2 regions of the Streptomyces sp. P9(2023) genome follow, and region 1 is predicted to be linked to the other one. Evidence: riboswitches for the same ligand, from Rfam matches in the RefSeq annotation. Region 1 holds a riboswitch; the other holds the start of a gene.
What was found. A riboswitch is a leader RNA that binds a small molecule or an ion and turns the genes downstream of it on or off. The one in region 1 is predicted to bind S-adenosylmethionine.

Region 1 (8,716 bases):
CCCGTTCTCGGCGACGAACACCACGATCCTGGTGCTCTCCTCCCTCACCTGTCAGCTCGGCGTCTTCGCCGCCGAGCGGGGCGATGTGAAGAAGCTCCGGGCGTGGTTCATCGTCACGTTCGTGATGGGTGCCATCTTCATCGGTGGCCAGGTGTTCGAGTACACCGAGCTGGTCAAGAAGGACGGCCTCTCGCTGTCCTCCGACCCCTACGGCTCGGTGTTCTACCTGACCACCGGCTTCCACGGCCTGCACGTGACAGGCGGTCTCATCGCCTTCCTGCTGGTCCTCGGCAGGACGTACGCGGCCAAGAGGTTCACTCACGAGCAGGCAACCGCCGCCATCGTCGTGTCCTACTACTGGCACTTCGTCGATGTCGTCTGGATCGGCCTCTTCGCCACGATCTACATGATCAAGTAACGGGTCCCGGACCCGAGACATCCAGCAAGCATCGACGCAGAAGATCCTGACACCGGGGTAATCCGTGAAAAAGCTCTCCGCACGACGACGCCATCCGCTGGCGGCGGTCGTCGTCCTACTCCTCGCGCTGGCGGCCACTGGGGGGTTGTACGCCGCGTTCGCGCCCGCGGGCACGGCGAAGGCCGATGTAACCGCCCAGTCCCTCGCCATCGAGGAGGGCAAGAAGCTCTACGCCGTCGGCTGCGCAACCTGCCACGGAACCGGCGGTCAGGGCACCACTGACGGCCCGTCCCTGGTCGGCGTCGGCTCGGCCGCCGTCGACTTCCAGGTCGGCACGGGCCGCATGCCGGCCCAGCAGCCGGGCGCCCAGGTGCCGAGGAAGAAGGTCATCTACTCGCAGGCTGAGATCGATCAGCTCGCGGCGTACATCGCCTCCCTCGGCGCCGGCCCGATCACGCCGAAGGCGGGCCAGTACAGCCCCGACGGCGCCGATATCGCCAAGGGCGGCGACCTGTTCCGTTCCAACTGCGCCCAGTGCCACAACTTCACCGGTAAGGGCGGCGCGCTGACGAACGGCAAGTACGCCCCGGACCTCGAAGGCGTGAGCCCGAAGCACCTGTACGAGGCCATGCAGACCGGCCCGCAGAACATGCCCTCCTTCCCGGACACGTCCATGCCGGAGCAGGAGAAGAAGGACATCATCGCGTACGTCCAGGCCGTCAACGGTGTAAAGGCCGACAACCCCGGCGGGCTCTCGCTCGGCGGCCTCGGCCCGGTCAGCGAGGGTCTGTTCGCATGGGTCTTCGGCCTGGGTGCGCTGATCGCAGTTGCCGTCTGGGTCGCGGCCCACACCGCTAAGGCCAAGAAGTCATGAGCAGCCAAGAGATTCCAGAAGAGAACCTGCCCGCTGAGCAGGACACCGCGCACGGCGCGGTGACGGTCCTCGACGACCCGTTCGCGGACCCGGGCCTCCCGCCCCACAAGCCGCGCATCCAGGACATCGACGAGCGGGCCGCCAGGCGGTCCGAGCGTGCGGTCGCCTTCATGTTCACGCTGTCGATGCTGGCCACCGTCGGCTTCATCGCGGCGTACGTGATCTTCCCGGTCGACAAGATCGTGTACATCTGGCCGTTCGGCCGGGTGTCCGCACTCAACTTCTCGCTCGGTCTGACCCTCGGCGCCGCGCTCTTCTTCATCGGCGCGGGCGCGGTCCACTGGGCCCGCACCCTGATGTCCGACGTCGAGATCGCCGACGAGCGCCACCCGATCGAGGCGTCGCCGGAAACCAAGTCGAAGGTCATGGCGGACTTCGCGGCCGGTGCCGCCGAGTCGGGCATGGGCCGTCGCAAGCTCATCCGCAACACGATGTTCGGCGCGCTGTCGCTCGTACCGCTCTCCGGCATCGTGCTGCTGCGTGACATGGGCCCGCTGCCCGAGAAGAAGCTCCGGACCACCCTGTGGGCCAACGGCAAGCAGCTCATCAACATGAACACGGACGAGCCGCTGCGTCCCGAGGACGTCGCGGTCGGTTCGCTGACCTTCGCGATGCCCGAGGGTCTGTCGGTGCACGACGAAGACTTCCAGATCCAGATCGCCAAGGCCGCCCTGATGATCGTCCGCATCCAGCCGGACGACATCAAGGACAAGCGCGAGCTGGAGTGGTCGCACGACGGCATCGTCGCCTTCTCGAAGATCTGCACCCACGTGGGGTGCCCGATCTCCCTGTACGAGCAGCAGACCCACCACGTGCTCTGCCCGTGCCACCAGTCCACCTTCGACCTCTCCGACGGCGCCCGCGTCATCTTCGGCCCGGCCGGTCACGCCCTCCCGCAGCTGCGGATCGGCGTGAACGACAAGGGCAACCTGGAGGCGCTCGGCGACTTCGACGAGCCCGTCGGCCCGTCCTTCTGGGAGCGCGGATGAGCACTGTGACCGATACGAAGAAGAAGGCACCAGCCGGCGAGCGGGTCGCCGACTGGGCCGACGGCCGCCTCGGGATCTACTCCCTGGCCAAGGCCAACATGCGGAAGATCTTCCCGGACCACTGGTCCTTCATGCTGGGTGAGGTCGCGCTCTACAGCTTCATCGTCATCATCCTGACGGGTGTGTACCTGACGCTGTTCTTCCACCCGTCGATGAACGAGGTGGAGTACGACGGCAGCTACGTCCCGCTCCAGGGACAGCTGATGTCCGAGGCGTTCAACTCGACCATGCGCATCTCCTTCGATGTGCGCGGCGGTCTGCTCATCCGGCAGATCCACCACTGGGGCGCACTGGTCTTCCTCGCGGCGATGTTCGTGCACATGATGCGCGTGTTCTTCACCGGCGCGTTCCGCAAGCCGCGTGAGATCAACTGGCTGTTCGGCTTCCTGCTGTTCTTCCTGGGCATGTTCACCGGCTTCACCGGTTACTCGCTCCCGGACGACCTGCTCTCCGGCACCGGTGTCCGCTTCATGCAGGGCGCGATCCTGTCCGTGCCGATCATCGGCACGTACCTGTCGATGTTCCTGTTCGGCGGGGAGTTCCCCGGCGGCGACTTCGTGGCCCGGTTCTACTCGGCGCACGTCCTGCTGCTGCCCGGCATCATGCTCGGCCTGGTGGTCGCCCACCTCATCCTGGTGTTCTTCCACAAGCACACGCAGTACGAGGGCCCCGGCCGGACCAACAAGAACGTGGTCGGCATGCCGCTGCTGCCGGTCTACATGGCCAAGGCCGGAGGCTTCTTCTTCCTGGTCTTCGGTGTCCTCGCGGTCATGGCCGCGATCGCCACGATCAACCCGATCTGGGCGATCGGTCCCTACCGTCCTGACCAGGTCTCCACCGGAGCCCAGCCCGACTGGTACATGGGCTTCGCCGAGGGGCTGATCCGTGTCATGCCGGGCTGGGAGATCAACCTCTGGGGCCACACGCTCGTCCTGGGCGTGATGATCCCGCTGGCGATCTTCCCGGCGGTCCTCGCGGCGATCGCGGTCTACCCGTTCATCGAGTCCTGGATCACCGGCGACAAGCGAGAGCACCACATCGCGCAGCGCCCGCGCAACGCTCCGACGCGCACCGGCTTCGGTGTCGCCTGGATCACGGCGTACATGATCATGCTCGTCGGTGGTGGAAACGACATCTGGGCCACCCACTTCAACCTGTCGATCAACTCGATCACCTGGTTCGTCCGGATCTTCTTCTTCGCCGGACCGGTCATCGCGTTCGTCGTCACCAAGCGGATCTGCCTCGGCCTCCAGCGCCGGGACAAGGACAAGGTGCTGCACGGACGCGAGTCCGGCATCATCAAGCGCCTGCCGCACGGTGAGTTCGTCGAGGTCCACCAGCCGCTCAGCCAGGGCGAGCTGTACAAGCTCACGGCGCACGAGCAGAACCAGCCGGCCGAGCTCGGCCCGCTGGTCGACGAGAACGGCGTCGAGCGCAAGGTCGGTCGCATGGAGAAGCTCCGCGTCAGGCTCAGCAAGAGCTACTACGGCGAGGACAACCAGATCGCCAAGCCGACCTCCGAGGAGTACAAGGAGATCACCAGCGGCCACGGCCACCACTGATCGCCTGACCTGAAGGTCGCCACAGCGGGAGCCCCGTCCATTCGATGGACGGGGCTCTTTGCCGTCCCCGTGGGTCGATAGGGTGGTGTCGTATCGGTTACGCACTGACCCAGGAGCTGCCATGAGCGCTGCGACCCCCGCTGGAGGACCTACGTCGGCGGGCCGCTCCTGGCCGGCCGTACTGAACGGGCTGCTGGACGGCCGCGACCAGAGCGCCGAGGACACCGCCTGGGCGATGGACCGCATCATGCGGGGCGAGGCGACCGACGCGCAGATCGCCGGCTTCGTGGTCGCCCTGCGGGCCAAGGGCGAGACGGTCGAGGAGATCGGCGGACTCGTCCGGGCCATGTACGAGCACGCCAACCTGATCGAGGTGCCCGGCCGGACCGTCGACATCGTCGGCACCGGCGGCGACGGCGCCAAGACCGTCAACATCTCCACCATGTCCGCGATCGTCGTGGCCGGCACCGGCGCCAAGGTCGTCAAGCACGGCAACCGGGCGGCCTCCAGCGCGAGCGGTGCCTCGGACGTCCTGGAGAAGCTCGGCGTCAACCTGGAGCTGACCCCGCAGCGGGTGGCCGAGGTCGCCGACGAGGTCGGGATCACCTTCTGCTTCGCGGTGAAGTTCCACCCGGCACTGCGGTACGCGGGCGCCGCCCGCGGCCAGCTCGGCATCCGTACCGTCTTCAACTTCCTCGGCCCGCTCACCAATCCGGCCCGGGTGCGGTCCCAGGCGGTCGGCGTCGCCGACGCCCTGATGGCGCCCATCGTGGCCGGCGTGCTCGCCGAGCGCGGGAACTCCGCGCTGGTCTTCCGCGGCGACGACGGCCTGGACGAGCTGACGACCACCGCCACCTCGCGGGTGTGGGTGGTCCGGGACGGCGCGGTGCGGGAGGAGTCCTTCGACCCGCGCGACGCCGGCCTCGACCTCGTACCGGTGGAGGCGCTGCGCGGCGCCGACGCCTCGTACAACGCGGACGTGGCCCGGCGGCTGCTCGCGGGGGAGACCGGTCCGGTACGGGACGCGGTCCTGCTGAACTCGGCGGCGGCGCTCGTCGCGCTGGACCCGGGGGAGGGCACCCTGGCGGAGCAGCTGCGCGCGGGGATCGCCCGGGCGGCGGAATCGATCGACTCGGGGGCGGCGCGGAAGGCGCTGGAGCGCTGGGTGGCGGCCAGTAACGCGTAGCGCTTGGGCGCGCGGCAACGGGGGTCCCCCCTGCTCGGAGAGCTTGGGGGAGGGGTCCGGGATTCCCGGGCCCCTTTTCGCGTCCCGGATTCCGGACACGGGTTGCGCGGGTGCGATCACGTGGCATAGCTTCTTGGCCAGGTCATGAGTGACAGCTACGAAGCCCCGGCTTGCTGTCCGGCAACCCTCCGTCCGTGGCGGGGTGCCCCGGGTGAAGACCAGGCCGTGGACAGCAAGGTCCACGGCAAGCGCGGACCCCTTGCAACCCCTGGGGTCCTGGTCCTCAAGGGAGCAGTCTCGTGAGCAAGCGAATGCGTTAGGGCCTTCGGCCCCGTTTCCCCACCCTCCGCACGAACACCGTGTGTTGAGGCAACACCCGCCTGAGGCACCCCCTTCGCGCTGCCCTGCGGGCCCTTCGCTGCCCAGTCCTGCCAGGAGATACCGCCATGTCCGCGTACCCGAACGCCACCACCACCGCCACCGCCACCACGGACGCCGAATCGGCCGATCCCTGCTGTGCCGCTCCGCTCCCGGTCCTCGGGCGGGACGTCACCGTGCCGCTCGTGACCGGGGGTGAGGTCACCTACGCCGCGCTCGACTACGCCGCCAGCGCGCCGGCCCTGCAGCGGGTGTGGGACGACGTCGCCGCGTACGCCCCGTACTACGGCAGCGTCCACCGGGGCGCCGGGTACCTCTCGCAGCTCTCCACCGACCTGTTCGAGAACAGCCGCCTCACGGTCGCCGAGTTCCTCGACTGCCGCGACGGCGACCAGGTCGTCTTCACCCGCTCCACCACCGACTCGCTCAACCTGCTCGCCGCCGCGATCCCCGCGGACTGCCAGGTCTTCGTCTTCGAGACCGAGCACCACGCCTCGCTCCTGCCGTGGCAAGACGCCCGGGTCACCTACCTCAACGCCCCGCGTACGCACGCCCAGGCCGTCGCCACCCTGGAGCGCGCCCTCGCCGAGCGTGACCCTTACGGGCCCGCCCTCGTCTGCGTGACCGGTGCGTCGAACGTCACCGGTGAGCTGTGGCCGGTCAAGGAGCTGGCTGCCGCCGCGCACGCGCACGGCGCCCGGATCGTCCTCGACGCCGCGCAACTCGCGCCCCACCACCCGGTCTCCGTACGGGAGTTGGACGTGGACTGGGTCGCGTTCTCCGGTCACAAGCTGTACGCCCCGTTCGGTTCGGGCGTGCTCGCGGGCCGTGCCGACTGGCTCCAGGACGCCGATCCGTACCTCGCCGGTGGCGGCGCCTCGAAGAAGGTCGCCCGTCGTGCCGACGGCGGCGTGGACGTCGAGTGGCACACCACCGCCGCCCGCCACGAGGCCGGTTCGCCGAACGTCATCGGCGTCTACTCCATCGCCTCCGCCTGCAAGGCGCTCACCGAAGCCGGCTTCGACCAGCTCGTCGCCCGCGAGAACCACCTCATCGCGACCGTACGAGAAGGCCTCGCCGAGGTCCCCGAGGTCAAGGTGCTCTCGCTCTTCGGCGACCACGCCCCGCGCGTCGGTGTCATCTCCTTCGTCGTCGAGGGCTGGAACAGCTCCCACTTCGCGGCCGCGCTCTCCGCCGAGTACGGCATCGGCGTCCGCGACGGCCTCTTCTGCGCCCATCCGCTGGTCCGCACCCTGCTCGGCAGCGACCCGCAGAGCCAGGGCGAGTGCGGCGCGCCCGAGGCCGCGCCCGGCGAGAAGTCGCTCAACGCCATCCGGGTCAGCTTCGGTGCCGGTACGCCGGACGAGCACGTGGAGCGTTTCGTACGGGCCGTGAAGGAGCTCGTCCGGGACGGTGCCCGGTGGAAGTACCGCACCGAGGACGGCCGTTGCGTCCCGGACCGCGGCTGACACCTGCAGCTCAGGCCGCCAGCCGGGTCCCCACCAGGACCATCCGCAGGGACCGCTCGGCCGCGTCGGCGAGGAACTCCGCGCCGCGGTCGAGCGCCTCGGGCAGTGCCATCGGGGCCGGCAGGATCGAACCGTAGGCGTCCACCCCCACCGCCCGTACGTGGTGGGCGCCCTGGCCGAGGGTGCCCGCGAGGGCGAGGACCGGGACGCCGTGGGCCTTGGCCCGGCGGGCGACCTCGGCGGGGATCTTGCCCCGGACGGTCTGCCCGTCGAGGGCACCCTCGGCCGTGATGACCAGGTCGGCGCGGGCGAGCCGGGCGGCGGGTATCCCGGCCGGAAGGCCCCCGACCAGCGCAGGTGCTTGCCGAACGGCGCAGGCTGGTCGTGATGCTGGCGCTGCTCTTCCCTACGGTCGTGCTGCTCTCGGCGGTGGCCACGCTGATCGGCGCGGGCGCGCACCTCATCACGGTGAGTCTGCTCCTGGAGCGGACGGGTGAGCGGATCGGCTTCGTGGAGTGGCTGGTGCTCGGGCTGCCGCTCGCGGTGGTCGCCTCCCATCTGGCGGCGGAGACCGTGCTGTTGACGACCACCCGCCGCGCTGACCGGCGCGAGCCGGTACGGATCACCGTCGCGCGCCTCCAGGAGCACTCCCCCACCCCGGTCTCGGGCCCGCTCACCACGGCGGAGACCCGGTGCCTGCTGCTGCTCGGCACGGTGGGCACGGACCCGGGACCCTCCTTGAGCCGTACCGTCCCGAGCGCCGGCGAGGAGGCCACCACCGCGCCGCTCAGGGCGACCACGGCGGGCGACACCCCGTGCAGGGGCTCCGCGCACCACGGGCCAGCGCGAGGAAGACGGGCAGCGCGAGCGCGGCCCGGCCCGAGGTGGCGGGGACGGCGAAGGCGGTCACCACCAGGGCCGCGGTGGTCAGATGGACCAGCTGCCGTACGGTACGGGCCCCGCTGACCAGGAAGGCGGCGAGTTCGAGCAGCACGAACTCACGGGCCGTCAGATCCACCGTCCGCTCCCCGGACCGGGCCCGCCGGGTGCGCAGGTCCAGGCTCAGGTCGTCGCCGCTGCGCAGCACCGTCACCTCGGGGGTACGGGCGGCGGTGCGCAGCCGCAGCCGGATCCGGGCAAGCAGCTCCTCGAAGCGGAACGGCCGCGACGCCTGGCACGGCACCTCGCGGCGTTGCCGAAACACCCCAATAGCTCCGCTATCGAGGCGCTCCGGCGCCTTGCGATGCACCGCACCAGACGCCGCGGCCTATCCGACCCTGATCCGCCGGACAGGCCCTGGCCCGGCGCCGCCGGTCCGGGCGACCCGGCGGGCGGTGCCGCGCCGGAACCGTTCGAAGATGATCTCGGCGTCCTGCTCCTGGACGCCCGGGCCGCGGTCGGCGACGTACAGCTCGATCCGGTCCTCGACCGCCCGCGAGCCGATCGCTATCCGCTGGCCGGCGACGATGTGCTGGACCGCGTTCTGAGCGAGCTGCACCACCGTCTGGGTGATCCGCTGGGGATCGAGGACGGCCGCGCGGTCGGCGACCCCGTCGAGGACCCAGTCCCGGTCGCCGAGCGCCCGGGCCTTCACGAAGACGTCGGCGGTCAGCTCGGCGAGTTGGACCGGCTCCGTGCGGACGAAGTCCGGCCGTTCGGCCTTGGCGAGCAGGAGCAGGTCCTCCACGATCCGGCTCATCCGGTCGAGCTCGTCGGTCAC
Region 2 (8,716 bases), on a different contig from region 1:
AGCCGTAGCCCTTCTCCGCGTTGAACCACTTGACGGTGCCCTGAGCCATGCCTAACTCCCCTATTACTGGCCCTTGCGCGGGACCCGCACTTCGCGGACCCGGGTCAGACCCTGCGCCGGAACGCGTCGACCGCGGCTGAATGTATCTGCCCAACTGCCCTCTGCAACAGGTCAATCGGACGAGAATTCTGGGCACGGCGTAAAGGAGAATTCCGGAGAATTGAATGAATTCCGGGGCAAGTCGGGCCCGGCAAAGCGCGCAGAAGGTACACAACGTTCGTGCACTTTGGCTGCTTCTTGTCACGTGCGGACGCATTCTCATATGCGCCTGGCACGGAGCGGCGGAGTGGAGCCGGGGGGACTTCCCCAACTCTACCCCGCTCAACCATGCAGAATTGCCCCCTCCGCTTCTCCAGCGGGAGGGGGCAATTCGGTTACTCCGGGTAAAGCGAGCCCGCGGGCGCGCTATCGGTCAAAGCGCTCAGCAGCCGCCCGCGACCGCCGGGATGATCGAGACGCCCGCGCCGTCCGGCGTCGCCGTCTCCAGGCCCTGCTCGAAGCGCACGTCGTCGTCGTTCACGTACACGTTGACGAAGCGGCGCAGCTTGCCCTGGTCGTCCAGGACACGGGCGGCGATGCCCGCGTGGTTCTTCTCCAGGTCGGCGATGACCTCGGACAGGGTGGCGCCCTCCGCCGGGACCTCGGCCTGGCCGCCCGTGTAGGTACGGAGGATGGTGGGGATACGGACCTTGACGCTCATGTGGTGCTGCCTTCCGTGACGAGGGGTGGTCAGTGGGCGAGGCCCGCGTCGCGGAACGCGTCGAGGCTCGGCTTGATGGTGGCGGTCGCCTGCGAGGTATCGGCCACCGCGTCCAGGGTCTTGAGGCCGTCACCCGTGTTGAGCACGACCGTGGTCAGGCTCGGGTCGATGAGACCGGCCTCGATCAGCTTCTTCGTGACGCCGACCGTCACCCCGCCCGCCGTCTCGGCGAAGATTCCCTCGGTCCGGGCCAGGATCTTGATCGCCTCGACGACCTGCTCGTCGTTCACGTCGTCCACCGCGCCGCCCGTCCGGCGCGCGATGTCGAGGACGTACGGGCCGTCGGCCGGGTTGCCGATCGCCAGCGACTTGGCGATGGTGTTCGGCTTCTGGGGCCGTACGACGTCGTGGCCGGCCTTGAAGGCCGCCGACACCGGCGAGCACCCCTCCGCCTGCGCGCCGAAGATCTTGTACGGCTTGTCCTCGACCAGGCCCAGCGCGATGAGCTCCTGCAGCCCCTTGTCGATCTTGGTGAGCTGCGAGCCGGAGGCGATCGGGATCACCAGCTGGTCGGGCAGGACCCAGCCCAGCTGCTCGCAGATCTCGTACGCGAGGGTCTTGGAGCCCTCGCCGTAGTACGGCCGCAGGTTGACGTTGACGAAGCCCCAGCCCTCGCCCAGCGGGTCGCCGATGAGCTCGGAGCAGAAGCGGTTGACGTCGTCGTAGTTGCCCTCGATGCCGACGAGCTCACCGCCGTAGACGGCGGCCATGACGACCTTGCCCTGCTCCAGGTCGTGCGGGATGAAGACGCAGGAGCGGAAGCCGGCCCGGGCGGCGGCGGCGCCGACGGCGCCGGCCAGGTTGCCGGTGGAGGAGCAGGAGAGGGTGGTGAAGCCGAAGGCGCGGGCGGCCTCCAGGGCCTGCGCGACGACGCGGTCCTTGAAGGAGTGCGTCGGGTTGCCCGAGTCGTCCTTGACGAAGAGCTTGCCGGGCTCGACGCCCAGCTCGCGGGCGAGGTTGTCGGCCTGGACGAGCTTGGTCCAGCCGGGGTTCAGGTTCGGCTTCTCGGCGACGTCGGCGGGGACGGGCAGCAGCGGGGCGTAGCGCCAGATGTTGGCGGGGCCGGCCTCGATCTGCTTGCGCAGCGCCTCGGGGTCGCCGGCGGGGAGGTCGTACTTCACTTCGAGCGGGCCGAAACACAGCTCACAGGCGAAGATCGGGCCGAGCGGGAAGACTTCACCGCATTCCCGGCAGGAAAGGCCGGAAGCGGGACCGAGATCGACGGACCCAGTGGTGGAAGCATTGGTGGAAACAGTCTGTACAGCCATGGAGGCGAGGCCCTTTCTCCTCATCTTTCCCATGACGAACGTCGTCATGAGACGGATTTGGCACCTTCCCTAGCCGGGAGCCTCGCGGGCGCAGTACGGACGACTGCGGACGAGACCGGCTGGAGGGTTGCCGGGGCTTCAACGGGCCGTTTCCCTCTGCCCCTCTGGATGAGCGGTATTCGGTTGTGGAACACGGACGGCACCCCGACATGCATCGGGCGTTCGCGTTGTTCAAGACTGTAACCGAAGGCATGGACGGTTGAGATGGTCGTCCGAACCGCGAGATGGAGATCACGTTGCTGGATGAAGTGGAGCGCTGGCTGGCCCGGCGGTCCTGGTCCGTGGCGGACCGTTCGCTCGACCGGATCCTGGCGGCGAAGCACGGGACGAAGCCCGGGACCAGGCCCGGGACGACGGTCAGCGTCGTGCTGCCCGCGCTGAACGAGGAGGCGACGGTCGGCGACATCGTCCGCGTGATCCGGCGCGAGCTGATGACCGAGGCGGTCCCGCTCGTCGACGAGCTGGTGGTGATCGACTCCGGTTCCACCGACCGTACGGCGGAGGTCGCGGCGGCGGCCGGGGCGCGGGTGGTGGCGCGGGACGCGATCCTCCCCCGGATACCGGCCGTGCCCGGCAAGGGCGAGGTGCTCTGGCGGTCACTGATGGCGACCGAGGGGGACATCGTCTGCTTCGTGGACGCGGACCTGCGGGACTTCTCGGCGGATTTCGTCACCGGGATCGTCGGCCCGCTGCTCACCGACCCGGACGTGGACTTCGTGAAGGCGATGTACGACCGCCCCCTCGGTGACGCCCCAGGCCAGGGCGGCCGGGTGACGGAGCTGGTGGCGCGGCCGCTGCTCAATCTGCACTGGCCGCAGCTGGCCGGTTTCGTACAGCCGCTGGGCGGCGAGTACGCGGCGCGCCGCTCGCTGCTCGAACGGCTGCCGTTCCCGGTCGGTTACGGAGTGGAGCTGGGCCTGCTGGTGGACGCCCTGCACACGGTCGGCCTGGACGCCCTCGCGCAGGTGGACGTCGGGGTCCGCAAGCACCGGCATCAGGACGGGCGGGCGCTGGGCCGGATGGCGGCGGCGATCTACCGGACGGCGCAGCTGCGGCTCTCCCGGGGCCATCTGGTGCGGCCCCGGCTGACCCAGTTCGAGCGGGGCGAGGCGGGGTTCACGCCGCGGACGTACGCGGTGGACACGGAGGAGCGGCCGCCGATGGCCGAGATCGCGGAGTACGCACACCGCCGCGTGGCGTAACGCAGAACGATTGTCGTTTTTGCCTAAATTTCCGTTTCATGCGGTTCAAAAATCGAATGACCACGTCGCTGGCGGCGCTCGCCCTCGCCGCCGGCTCGCTCGGCTCGCTCCCGCTCACGCTCGCCGCCGCCGGTCCGGCCGCGGCGGACGTGGTGGAGCCCTTCGGCAAGCGCTACGACGAGTCGCTGTACGGCGACTTCACCACCATCGGCAACACGGTCACGGGCTGCCCCACGGCCCCCGCCGACCTGGCCGCGCGCTGCGCCACCTCGGCCGCCGGACAGGGCAGGGACAACAACAACACCTTCGTCATGGAGCGGATCAACACCGCCTCCATGGCCGCCGGTTACGGCTCCAGCACCGGCCATGTCGTGATCCCGGCGGGAGCGAGGGTCGCGTACGCCCGGCTCTTCTGGGGCGGCAACGACGGCACGCACAAGGGGCCGAGCGGGGCGCGGCTGAAGCGCTGCGACATCTCCGGCGCCGACGTGGTGACCTCGCCCGGCGACCACGCCACCACCGCGCCGCACATCAGGGTCGGGGCGGGGGCGGCGACGGCGGTCTCGATCGACAGCATGGTGACCGACCCGGCGGAGACGAGCGGCCCGCACTACTACACCGGCGAGTCGGACGTGACGGCCGCGTTCGCGGGTGTGACCGGCGCGGACGCGCAAGTGGCGGTCGGCAACATCTGGGCGCCGGACGGCAGGGGCTGTGTGGCGGGCTGGTCCCTGACGGTGGTGTACGAATTCGCGGGCCCCGAGCCGACCTTCGCGCCAAACCGGCGGAACGTGTACGTCTACGGCGGGCACGTCCTCCAGCGGTCCACCTCCCCCGCGACCACCATCACCGTCGACGGGTTCCACCGGACGACGGGCAAGGCGCGGGCGAGCGTGACGGCCTACGAGGGCGACTGGAACACGCCGGGCGACACGTTCCTGGTCGACGGCAGGAACGTCACCGAGGCCCACACCGGCAACACCGACAACTTCTTCGTCAGCGAGGACGACGGCGCCGTCTCGCCGAAGCAGGCGAACAACCTGTCCATCGCGGGCACGCGGCGAGGATTCGCCAGAGTCGTATACGTACGTTTGAGCGTTTACGCGACGGGCTAGGTTCGCCACATGGCTTCTGTGCTCGTGGCGTCCAACCGGGGTCCGGTCTCGTACGCCCTCGCCGCCGACGGCACGCTCAGTGCCCGGCGCGGCGGGGGCGGTCTCGTGTCCGGGCTGAGCGCGGTCTCCTCCGAGGACAGCGTGTGGGTGTGCGCCGCCCTCGGGGACGGCGACCGCGAGGCGGTCCGGCGCGGGGTCGCCGAGCCGGGCGTGCGGATGCTGGACATCGACCCGGGGGTGTACGCCGACGCGTACAACGGGATCGCGAACTCGGTGCTGTGGTTCCTCCACCACCACCTGTGGAACGTGCCGCGCGAGCCGGTCTTCGACGCGGAGTTCCGCCGCCGCTGGGAGTCGTACCGGAGCTACAACCGGGCCTTCGCCGAGGAGCTGGCGGCCCAGGCGGACGACGGCGCGGCGGTCCTGGTGCAGGACTACCACCTGGCCCTTGTCCCGGGCATGCTGCGGGACCTGCGGCCCGACCTGCGGATCGGCCACTTCACGCACACGCCGTGGGCGTCGTCGGACTACACGCGGATGCTGCCCGGGGACATCCGCGAGGAGCTGGTCTGGGGGATGCTCGGCGCGGACGAGCTGGGCTTCCACACCTTTGAATGGGCGTCGTCGTTCATGACCTGCGCAGACGTCGACAGCCCGACCGGGATCGCGCAGAGTTACTGGCCGGCCGGGAATCCCCGGCGCCACGTGGACCACATGAAGACGGGCGGGCCGAGGCGGAGCACCGAGATCAAGGTCTTCGCGCTGGGCGTCGACGGCGACGACCTCCGCGCGCTCGCCCACACCCCCGAGGTCGACGACCGCCTGGCGGCCCTCCGCGCCGAGGTCGGCGACCGGAAGACGATCGTGCGGGTGGACCGCACGGAGCTGTCGAAGAACATCGTGCGCGGCCTGCTGGCGTACCGGGAGCTGCTCCAGGAGCACCCGGAGTGGCGGGGCCGGGTCGTCCACCTGGCCTCGGCGTACCCCTCCCGCCAGGACCTGGAGGTCTATCGCGCGTACACGGCGTCGGTGGCGGAGCTGGCGGAGGAGATCAACGCGGAGTTCGGCACGGACGACTGGCAGCCGGTGCTGCTGTCGGTGAGGGACGACTTCCCGCGCTCCCTCGCCGCGTACCGGCTTGCGGACGTGGCGCTGATCAACCCGGTCCGCGACGGGATGAACCTGGTGGCGAAGGAGATCCCGGTGGTGTCGGAGACCGGCTGCGCGCTGGTGCTCTCGACGGGGGCCGGGGCCTACGCGGAGCTGCGCGAGGACGCCCTGACGGTCAACCCGTACGACGTCTCCGAGACCGCCCGCGCCCTGCACAAGGCCCTGACGATGCCCGCCGCCGAACGCGCGGACCGCTCGAAGCGCCTGGCCGCCGCCGCGACGGCACTGCCGCCGCAGCGGTGGTTCCTGGAGCAGCTGGAGGCGCTGCGCGGGCCGGTTTCCTAGCCGGCCCCCTCCCGTACCGCCTCCGCCAGGTCGGTCAGGAAGCGGACCACGCCCGCCGGACCCGGTACGGACAGGTCGGCGCGGTCGGAGAGTTCCTGGACCTCCGTGGAGCCGCTGGCCACCAGTAGGCCGGGGGTGCCGTTGGAGCGGAGTTTCTCCACGGCCGCGAAGGCCGGCAGGTCGCCCAGGTCGTCGCCCGCGTACAGGACGGATTCGGCGCCCACCTCCCGTACGTACTCCGCGAGCGCCACGCCCTTGTCCATGCCGGGCGGGCGCAGTTCGAGGACCATGCGGCCGGGTTCGAGGACCAGGCCGTGGCGGGCGGCGAGGTCGGCGAGCGGGGCCTTGAGCGCCTCGAAGGCCGCCTGGGGGTCGGCCGAGCGGCGGGTGTGGACCGCGACCGCGCGGCCCTTCTCCTCGATCCAGGTGCCGGGCCAGGCGCCGACGCCGTCCAGGAAGCCGGGCAGCTCGGCCCGGACGGAGGCCACGCCCGGGTGGACGGCGGCGGCCTGGACGGTCCCGCTCACCGCGTCCCAGCGCTCCGCGCCGTAGTGGCCGAGGACGACGAGGTGCTCCAGGCCGGGAACACCCGCGAAACCGCCGTACCGCACGGCCACGCCCGCCGGGCGGCCGGTCACCACCGCGACCGAGGCGATCCGGGGCGCGAGGGCGGAGAGCGCGGGAACGGCGCCGGGGTGCGCGCGGGCCTGTTCGGGGTCGGGGACGATCTCGGCGAGCGTCCCGTCGAAGTCGAGGGCGACGACGGCCTTCTCCGGCCGCGCGAGAAGCGCGGCCAGACCGTCACGGCCTGCGGATGTGGTCGGGTGCGGAAGGCTGCTGACCATACGACGACCCTACCGACGCGGCCTCCGCGGCGCTGCCCCTTCGCGGCGCCCCGGTCCGCTCCTCGGCGGCGCGGCCGGTCAGCGGCGCTGCTCCCGATCCGTACGGACCCGGCGCAGCCGGTTGACCGTCACCGGGTCGTGCGCGAGCGCGCGCGGGTCGTCGAGGAGGGCGTTGAGGAGCTGGTAGTAGCTGGTCGCGGAGAGGCCGAGCTGCTCGCGGACGGCCCGCTCCTTGGCGCCGGGGCCGGGCCAGGAGCGGCGTTCGAGAGCGAGCACGGCCCGCTCCCGCTCGCCGAGTCCGGAGTCGTTCGCGTCGGTCATACGAACAACCTATTACTCCGCGCTCTCGGCCGCCGTCGCCGTACGCGCGATCTCGCCCAGGACCTCGGCCGGCTTGGCGCCCGGGGTGACGGCCTTGCCGATGTTCTGCTTGATGGTGTCGCTGACCTGCGCCCAGGACGTCTTGCCGACCGGCGGGAGCTGCGAGTCCGGCAGCTCCTTGAGGAACTCGCGGAGGTCCTTGTGCTCCGCGTCGTTCTCCATCCGGGTGTACGCGCTGACCGTCGGCGGCAGCAGGTCGTTGCCGCCCGCGAACTTCAGCACGTTCTCGTCGCTGAAGACGAAGTCGAGGAAGTCTCCGATCTCCTCGCGGTGGCCGTTCTGCTTGAAGCCCATGATCCAGTCGGCGACACCCATGGACGCCTTGGCCTTGCCGTCGACGCCGGGCAGCGCGACCTTGCCGACCTTCACGCCCTTCTTCTCCGCCTCCTGCATCAGCGAGGGGTGGCCGTTGAGCATGCCGACCTCGCCGCGCGAGAACGCGGCGAAGGCGTCCTTGCGGTTGAGCTTGCCGGGGGCGACCGGGCCGGTCAGCTCCTTCTGGACCAGGTTCGTCCGCAGCCAGTCGAAGGTCTCGATGTTCTGCTCGGAGTCGATCCGGTAGCGGTCGGTGCCGTCGGTGTAGCCGTCGCCGCCGCTGAGCAGCCACATCATGGTCTCGGCCTGCGCCTCCTCCGGGCCGAGCGGCAGCGCGAACGGGTACTTCACGTCCTTGCCCTTCAGCTTCTCCGCGGCCTCGGCCAGCTCGTCCCAGGTGGTCGGCGGCTTGCTGACGCCGGCCCGGTCGAAGAGCGCCTCGTTGAAGAAGAGCAGCCGGGTGGAGGCGGCGAAGGGCAGGCCGTACTGGGTGCGCTTGTGCTCGCCTGCGGCGGCGAGCGGGGCGAGGAAGTTGGCCTGGACGGGGATGGAGAGCAGCTCGTCGGCGGAGTAGAGCTCGCCCTCGGCGGCGTAGTCGGCGTAGGCGCCGATCTGGGCGATGTCGGGGGCCTCGTCGGCCTTGACCATCTCGGCGACCTTGCGGTCGACGTCGTTCCAGGACTCGATCTGGACCTCGACCTGGACGCCTGGGTGCTTGGCCTCGTAGGCGGCGGTGAGCTCGTCCCAGTACTTCTTTGTGGTGTCGCCGCCGTTGAGGTCGTAGTCGGCCGCGACCAGCTTGAGCGTCACGTCACCCGAGTCGGCCCCGGTGAGTCCGCACCCTGAGAGACCCGCGGTCAGTCCCAGCGCGGCGATCGTCGCGGTCAGTCCTATGAATCGCCGCTGCACAGCGTTGCCCCACCCTCTGCTCTTCGTTGAGCTGTGATTTTCACAGGAGAGGAAGCATAAGGTCTACACCACTTGGGTAGAAGTCGGCAGGTGCGTGAAGACCTCGTGAAGCCTGTCGCGAGGGGACCGGGTGCAGGCGTCCCGACAGCCTCACCGCCCCGCACTCCGCCGTTCGCGCGAATTTGTATCCCAGCGCAACAATATCGGCCAGTGGACTAGACCTTTCGTGCACCGACGGGCGAGACTGTCCCCGTGAGACACGTCATCGCCCTCGATGTGGGCGGCACCGGCATAAAGGCCGCCCTCGTCGGCGCGGACGGCACCCTGCTCCACGAGGCCCGCCGCG

Region 2: linked by a shared signal. The riboswitch ahead of thrC (threonine synthase) and the one ahead of Q5762_RS06455 (aminotransferase class V-fold PLP-dependent enzyme) in region 1 are both predicted to bind S-adenosylmethionine.

The regions. Positions count from the first base shown of each region.
Region 1 is NZ_JAUPWM010000003.1:335,479-344,194, reverse strand. Features, by position in the region: gene Q5762_RS06480 (heme-copper oxidase subunit III) at 1-418, shown strand, start outside; gene Q5762_RS06475 (c-type cytochrome) at 483-1,292, shown strand; gene Q5762_RS06470 (Rieske 2Fe-2S domain-containing protein) at 1,289-2,341, shown strand; gene Q5762_RS06465 (cytochrome bc complex cytochrome b subunit) at 2,338-3,963, shown strand; gene trpD (anthranilate phosphoribosyltransferase) at 4,085-5,149, shown strand; SAM riboswitch class IV at 5,290-5,406, shown strand; gene Q5762_RS06455 (aminotransferase class V-fold PLP-dependent enzyme) at 5,596-6,996, shown strand; partial or broken gene Q5762_RS06450 (glycerate kinase) at 7,007-7,315, opposite strand; partial or broken gene Q5762_RS06445 (SLC13 family permease) at 7,291-7,713, shown strand; partial or broken gene Q5762_RS06435 (DNA-binding response regulator) at 7,976-8,164, opposite strand; partial or broken gene Q5762_RS06430 (sensor histidine kinase) at 8,291-8,716, opposite strand, start outside.
Region 2 is NZ_JAUPWM010000025.1:42,084-50,799, reverse strand. Features, by position in the region: gene Q5762_RS26135 (cold-shock protein) at 1-49, opposite strand, end outside; gene Q5762_RS26130 (MoaD/ThiS family protein) at 482-760, opposite strand; gene thrC (threonine synthase) at 790-2,112, opposite strand; SAM riboswitch class I at 2,106-2,263, opposite strand; gene Q5762_RS26120 (glucosyl-3-phosphoglycerate synthase) at 2,385-3,350, shown strand; gene Q5762_RS26115 (hypothetical protein) at 3,407-4,465, shown strand; gene Q5762_RS26110 (trehalose-6-phosphate synthase) at 4,475-5,920, shown strand; gene otsB (trehalose-phosphatase) at 5,917-6,765, opposite strand; gene Q5762_RS26100 (DUF3263 domain-containing protein) at 6,844-7,086, opposite strand; gene Q5762_RS26095 (extracellular solute-binding protein) at 7,099-8,370, opposite strand; gene Q5762_RS26090 (ROK family protein) at 8,623-8,716, shown strand, end outside.